Halorussus limi: one gene and its partner. Each later gene encodes a partner of the first gene's protein in a complex. Links are inferred from orthologs where the notes say so. Each region holds a gene or a part of one and is shown on either strand. Other genes may lie near its edges. The genes, in order: dph2 and M0R89_RS09085.

The links.
Region 2: the proteins of dph2 (region 1) and M0R89_RS09085 are in contact, whole or in part, in a crystal structure (PDB 6Q2D), measured with the Methanobrevibacter smithii proteins. The link is inferred for Halorussus limi from one-to-one orthologs. Residues at the interface, in WP_011954460.1 of Methanobrevibacter smithii: Met1, Met3, Tyr4, Pro28, Glu29, Gly30, Leu31, Met33, Phe58, His80, Thr124, Gln126, Ser179, Gly180, Asn181, Phe182, His183, Leu185, Tyr201, Asn202, Phe211, Ile215, Arg291, Asp295, Asp296, Gln298, Met299; in WP_011954157.1 of Methanobrevibacter smithii: Pro482, Asn483, Lys484, His485, Tyr553, Asp555, Glu556, Glu559, Leu560, Leu591, His592, Glu593, Asp594, Ala595, Val596, His597, Arg598, Gly599, Pro600.

Annotation. Positions count from the first base shown.
Region 1 is NZ_CP096659.1:2,861,598-2,864,865, forward strand. The notes cover bases 244-3,191. They hold dph2 (diphthamide biosynthesis enzyme Dph2), read left to right. Parts: upstream 244-1,166; coding sequence 1,167-2,216; downstream 2,217-3,191. Other genes in these bases: M0R89_RS14705 (DUF8593 domain-containing protein), read right to left, coding at 244-445; M0R89_RS14710 (YlbF/YmcA family competence regulator), read right to left, coding at 582-983; M0R89_RS14720 (GrpB family protein), read left to right, coding at 2,262-2,783; M0R89_RS14725 (DUF7961 family protein), read left to right, coding at 2,915-3,191. Also shown: more of M0R89_RS14705, read right to left, coding at 1-243; more of M0R89_RS14725, read left to right, coding at 3,192-3,268. UniProt on the Methanocaldococcus jannaschii protein: Catalyzes the first step of diphthamide biosynthesis, i.e. the transfer of the 3-amino-3-carboxypropyl group from S-adenosyl-L-methionine (SAM) to the C2 position of the imidazole ring of the target histidine residue in translation elongation factor 2 (EF-2).
Region 2 is NZ_CP096659.1:1,770,090-1,773,403, reverse strand. What follows is about bases 281-3,274. They hold M0R89_RS09085 (elongation factor EF-2), read right to left. Parts: upstream 2,874-3,274; coding sequence 687-2,873; downstream 281-686. Other genes in these bases: M0R89_RS09080 (DUF5781 family protein), read left to right, coding at 3,074-3,274; M0R89_RS09090 (hypothetical protein), read right to left, coding at 389-526. In the rest of the region: M0R89_RS09095 (hypothetical protein), read left to right, coding at 69-227; more of M0R89_RS09080, read left to right, coding at 3,275-3,314. UniProt on the Methanocaldococcus jannaschii protein: Catalyzes the GTP-dependent ribosomal translocation step during translation elongation.

The DNA of each region.
Region 1 (3,268 bases):
CGACCTTGCTCTCGATGGTCTCGGTCTCCCGGACCGTCTTCTCGATGACCTTCGTCTCGGTAATCTCGGTCTCGACCGTCTCGCCCTCCATCAGGGCCTGCTCGACCTCCTCGTCTTCGAGCGTGGCGCGCTCGATGGCCTCGGTCCGGTCCACGAACTCGAACTGCTCGCGGCCCTCGCTCTGCCGGTCGTCGTGCCGGACCAGCGCGAGTTCGTTCTCTTCGAGATGCTCGTGGAACTCGTCCCACGAGGCCTCTTCGACGTTCTCGGTCGAGTCGTCCTCGGGGTAGTGGACGTGCGGTTCTCGCTCGCCCGAGTCGCTCGTCCGGTACGCGGGCTTGTACCCGCTGTCCTCTATCCACGTCCGAATCGTGCTGCGGTCGGTCGTGACGTTCGTTTCGCCGTCGCGGTCTACGTTCGTGTTACTTGTCCTGTCGTCTGCCATATTTCCCACCGTAAACAGAGTCGGGGTCTGGAAACTTAGGTCTCGTTGCCAAATTTCGTAAACGAACCGACAGACGACCGGTAGGCGTCGAACTCGACGCCGACCGTCGCGGCCGAACGAGAAAATAACCGCGGCGCTAGTCTTCGCAGCAACCGCTCGCCTGGTCGCCGAAGTCGACGGCCAACGGCTCCGAGATGGCCTGATTGACCGACTCCATCTTCTCCTCGAGGTCCTCCTGTGCCTGCAGGTACTCGTCCATCACCGGCAGGGAGTGCAGTTCCTGCTGGGCCTCGCGGACCTTCTGGATGTCCTCTTGGGTCGCCTCGCCGGTCTGGCGCGCGAGCATGAACTCCTGGCGCAACTGCTCGAACTCCTGGACCTTCTCTTGGGCCTCGTCGTCCTGCTCGACGGCCTCCTTGGTCTCCTCGAACCGCTGGTACTCGGGCGTCTGGGCGAGTGCCTCGCCGAGTTCGCCTGCGAGTTCTTCGACGCGGGAGAGCTCAGTCGCCTCGCCGTCGGCCTCGGTTTCGATGCTCATGTACCGGTCTGTTGGAACTGCGGCGTTTTAGACCTGCCGGATGCACCTCCGAGCGTCGGCGAGTCAAGGCTTCGTTCGGTTCGGACGTACCGCGACGGACGCGACGGCGCGGCCCTCCGACGTCGAAACGGTCCCGGTTAGAGAACATCGTCCTTAAACGTCCTGACCGACAAACCAATTCCAATGAGCCAAGACTCCGAGTACAGCGAGGGAGACCTCCGAAACACCGGCATGTCTCTCAAGCACGACCGGGAGTGGGATTACGAACTTGACCGCATCGTGGAGGCGGTAGAGGAGCGCGACGCCACCAAGGTCGGACTGCAGTTCCCCGAGGGACTGAAGCGCCGCGGCCCGAAGGTCGCCGACGACATCCGCGAACTCGTCCCCGACGACGTGACCGTGATGCTGTCGGGCCAGCCCTGTTACGGGGCCTGCGACCTCGACACCTTCCTGATGAAGCGGACCGACGTGTTCGTCCACTTCGGCCACTCGCCGATGAAGAACACGGACAAGGTCATCTACGTCCCCCTCTTCTCGAACGTGGACGTGTTCCCCATCATGGAGGAGTCGCTCGACGAACTCGCCGACCCCGACGAGGACCCTCACGTCGGACTCGTCACCACGGCCCAGCACATGAACCGCTTCGAGGAGATGAAGTCGTGGCTGGACGAGCGCGGCTACGAGGTCCACACCCGCCGGGGCGACGACCGACTCACCCACGAGGGGCAGGTGCTGGGCTGTAACTACGCCAGCGCCGACATCGACGCCGATCAAGTACTGTACGTCGGCGGCGGGAAGTTCCACCCGCTCGGCCTCGCGATGGAGCATCCCGACAAGAACGTCGTCATCGCCGACCCCGTCAACAACGTCGTCACGGTCGCAGACACCGAGAAGTTCCTGAAACAGCGCTACGCCTCGGTCCACAAGGCGATGGACGCCGAGAAGTGGGGCGTCATCTTCTGCACTAAAATCGGACAGGGCCGCTGGGAACAGGCCCAAGAGATTCTCGACGACAACGACGACGCCTACCTCATCACGATGGACGAGGTGACCCCCGACCGACTCCGAAACTTCGACATGGACGCCTTCGTGAACACCGGATGCCCGCGCATCACGACCGACGACGGCCCGCAGTTCCACAAGCCGATGCTGACCCCCGGCGAGTACGAAATCGCGGTCGGCAACAAGCCGCTGGACGAACTCAGCTTCGACACGTTCCACGGCACGTGGTGACGGCGGCTCCCTGACTTTTTACTCCTTCCGGGCGACGCACTCCGTATGGTCGGCTTGGAGCGCGGGACGGTAGAACTTCGCCCTCACCAACCCGAGTGGAAACGGCATTACGAGGCGGAGGTCCGGCGACTGGAGGCCATCGCCGGTGACCGTCTGCTCGACTACGAACACGTGGGTAGCACCGCCGTCGAGGAACTGGCCGCGAAACCAATCATCGACCTGTTGGCGGTCGTGGCAGACGTGGAGGACGCGACCGAACTCGTCCCGCTCCTCGAATCACACGGCTACGAGTACCGACCGGAAGACGACGTTCCGGAACGACTCTTTCTCGCCAAGGGACCGCGGACGAATCGCACTCACTATCTCTCGCTCACCGAACGCGACACTGACTGCTATCGGGAGGCGATTGCATTCCGCGATTTTCTCCGCTCCCATCCCGACGTTGCCCAGGAGTACGAGGCGCTGAAACGAGAGTTGGCGAAAAAACACCCGGACGACCGGGAGGCGTACACCGAACGAAAAGGTGAGTTCGTCGAGCGCGTCCTCCGGCGTGCGATGGACGAGTGAGTCGAGGTGTAGAGACACCCCCAACCGAAACGGCGTCGAATGACGGCGCCCTGACGAGACGCCCACAGGAATATAACTCACGCGCATCTACCGAACCTTTTTGTATGAGTAACGGGTATGTGCTGGTAACGATGAGCGCCACTCGCTCCGCGGACGTCCGAACTGCCATCGAACGCTGTCGCGTCGAAGACGCCACGCCCGTCAGCCTCGACGCCGACGCCATCCCGACCGCGCGCGCCGACCTCATGGACCTCAAGCGCGAACTCGACGCCGACGACCTCGTGGCCGCCCGCGTGGTCGTGGACGCCTGCTTCGGAGAGGACTGCTCGTTCGCCACGCAGGACGAGGCCGACCGCGTCCGCGAGTACGTGCGCACCGCCGCCTTCCTCGGCGCGAGTACCGTCACCGTCGAGTTCGACAGCGTGGGCGACGAGTCGAAGGTCCGGCCCGCACTGGCCGCTGTCGCGGAGCGCGCCCACCGCGAG
Region 2 (3,314 bases), 1.1 Mb from region 1 along the record:
CGTAGCGCGCCGAAGTAACGTGCTAACGTCTAGCTAGCGACTGTATAACAATCCCGGGTCGAAGCGTCGTGCGTGACGGACCGATGACCGCCATCCGCTCGACCGACGACGAACCGACCGACACCGACCGACACGTCTGCGCGTTCTGCAGTTCGCCGTTCGACGCGAGCGAGCGAACCACCTGTCCGGTCTGCGACGCGGAGGTCGTCCTCCGCGGCCAGCGATAGCCGCGCCGACCGGACCGCATCCGCCGGAGCGCGTGCAAGCGCGGCCGAGTCGCAGCGGAACTACCAATTACGGACGGACTGAGAGAATAGAGACGAGTGGGAAAACAGAGACGAGTAGGAAGAGCGAACGGCGTCGCTACCTGCGGGCGACTCCCGACGACTCAGTCGTTGGTCGGCGTCTGTGGGACCTCCTGTGGGTACTCGCTGCCGGCGGACACGAGCGCCCAGATGGCCGCGACGAGACCGACCCACAGGAGCGCGACGACCCCGACCCAGAACAGGGTGACGAGAGAGACCATGGTTGGACGAGTAGACGTGTGGTAACGAATGACTTTATTATACACCGCCTACGCCGGATTCAGGCGACAGCAGAAGTCTCTCAGGGTCGGCCTGTGTTGCGAACCGAAAGAAGACCGCGAAAGCGAGAGGAGAAGAAACGGAGAGAGGAGACCGCGACGCTTAGATGTAGTCGATGGCCTCGGGGAGTTCGAGCTTCATGCCCTTGCGCTCTCGAATCTCCATGATGGTCTCGCGCTGGAGGTTGTCGGCCATGACCTCGAAGCCGGCGTTCTCGGTGTTCCACGACGCGCGGCCCTCGGTGGCGCTCCGGATGTCCGAGGAGAAGCCGATCATCTCGTCGACCGGCGCGATGCCCTCGACGACCATGAGGTCGCCTTCCTGGTACATGTCGTCGACGCGGCCACGGCGACCCTGAATCTCGCCGGAGGCGGCGCCCATGTACTCGTTGGGCACGTCGATGCGCACGTCCTGCATCGGCTCTAGCATCCGGACCTCACCCTGCACGAGGGCGTTGTGGACGGCGTTACGGACCGCAGGGATGACCTGCGCCGGGCCGCGGTGGATGGTGTCCTCGTGAAGCTTCGCGTCCTCCAGACGGAGGAGCGTCCCCTCAACGGGTTCGGCCGCCAGCGGGCCGTCGTCGAGCGCCTCTTCGAGACCCTCGATGACGAGTTCCATCGTCTCGTTGAGGTGCTGGATACCCTTCGTGTCGTCGATGAGGATGTTGGTCCCGTGGATGTGCTCGACGTTCTGGGACATGTCCTTGCCCATGCCCGCTTCCTGAAGCGCCTCACGGCGCTCCTGCTCGGGCATGTCCATCGACACGTCGCCGCGCTTGATCTTCTCGATAATCTCTTCGGTGAGCGGCTGGGCCTGGATGTAGAACCGGTTGTGGCGGTTCGGCGAGATGCCCTCGATGACGTCGGTGGTCTCCTGGATGGCCTCGCGGAAGACGACGATGGGTTCGCCGGTGTTGACCGGGATGCCCTGGTTGCGCTCGATGCGCTGAGTGATGACTTCGAGGTGAAGCTCACCCTGTCCGGAGATGAGGTGCTCGCCGGTGTCCTCGTTAATCGTGACCTGAATGGTCGGGTCTTCCTTGGAGACCTGTCGGAGCGTCTCGATGAGCTTCGGCAGGTCGTCCATGTTCTTCGCCTCGACGGACTTCGTGATGACCGGCTCCGAGATGTGTTCGATGGACTCGAACGGCGTCATCTCGACGCTGGACACGGTGGAACCCGCGATGGCGTCCTTGAGACCGGTGACCGCCGCGATGTTCCCGGCGGGCACGCGGTCGACTTCCTCGCGCTCGCCGCCCATGTAGATGCCGACGCTCTGGACGCGGTTCTTTCCGGCCGTTCCGGAGACGTAGAGGTCTTGGCCCTTCTCCAGCGTGCCGGAGAAGACGCGACCCGCGGCGATTTCGCCGGCGTGGGGGTCGACGCCGATGTCGGTGACCATCAGCACGACTTCGCCTTCCTCGTCGACGAGGCGCATCCCCTCGGCGAGGTCCGAGGAGTCGTCGCCGCGCCAGACGCGCGGGATACGACGGGGCTGGGCGTCGATGGGGTTCGGGAAGTGCTCACAGACCATGTCGAGCACGACGTCCGACAGCGGTGTGCGCTCGTGGAGTTCCTGGCGCTTGTCGGCGCGCTCCAACTCCATGATGTCGCCGAAGTCCATCCCGGTGCGCTGCATCGAGGGCATCGAGACGCCCCACTTGTAGAGCGCGGACCCGAAGCCGACGGTGCCCTCCTCGACGGAGACCGTCCAGTCTTCGATGTCGTCCATCTCCTCGGTCATGCCGCGAATAAGCTCGTTCACGTCGTCGATGACGCTGAGCAGGCGGCGCTGCATCTCCTCGGGACCCTCTTGGAGTTCCGAGATGAGGCGGTCGACCTTGTTGATGAACAGGGTGGGCTTGACGCCCTCGCGGAGCGCCTGTCGGAGGACGGTCTCGGTCTGGGGCATCGCGCCCTCGACCGCGTCCACCACCACGAGCGCGCCGTCGACGGCGCGCATCGCTCGGGTCACGTCGCCACCGAAGTCGACGTGGCCCGGCGTGTCGATGAGGTTGATGAGGTGGTCGGTGTCGTCGTACTCGTGAGTCATGGACACGTTCGCGGCGTCGATGGTGATACCGCGTTCCTGCTCGTCCTCTTCGGTGTCCATCATCAGCTGCGTCGCTTCGCCCTGGTCGGCGATCATGCCGGCGCCAGCGAGAAGGTTGTCCGTCAGCGTGGTCTTACCGTGGTCGACGTGTGCGGCGATAGCGATGTTCCGGATGTTCTCCGGTTCGTCCATCAGTCGCTCGCACTGTTCGACGATCTTCTTTCGTCTTCCCATTATGGGTCTTCTACCCGAAGGAAGTTGAAAAGCGTAGTGTTTCGCCACGAGCGACCGTGTGAGGGAGTGGCGTAGGCGCGTAGGCCGAACGACGTCGGACGTTGGCACGGCCTGAATTCCGAGTCGAGCGCGACAGGCACCGGCAACTCGTCGCAACCAACGCAAGAGTCATACCGGTCGAAGCCTTGCCACAGATACGCATGGAGGTTCACGTCCACGGTCCGGGTCCGGCCGCGCCCTTCCTCCGCGCCCGCGACATCTTCGAGACCGAACACGACCTCGACTCGCCAGTCCACGTCCACGTCCGGGAGAACCCCGACGAGCGGACGTGGACTTCCCACCCCGACGACCACGTCCTGAACATCTCCCGGCAGGCAGCGACCAGCGCGATGGCCCCGGAACTCGCGCTTCACGAGTTCGCCCACATGGCCCGCCACGAGC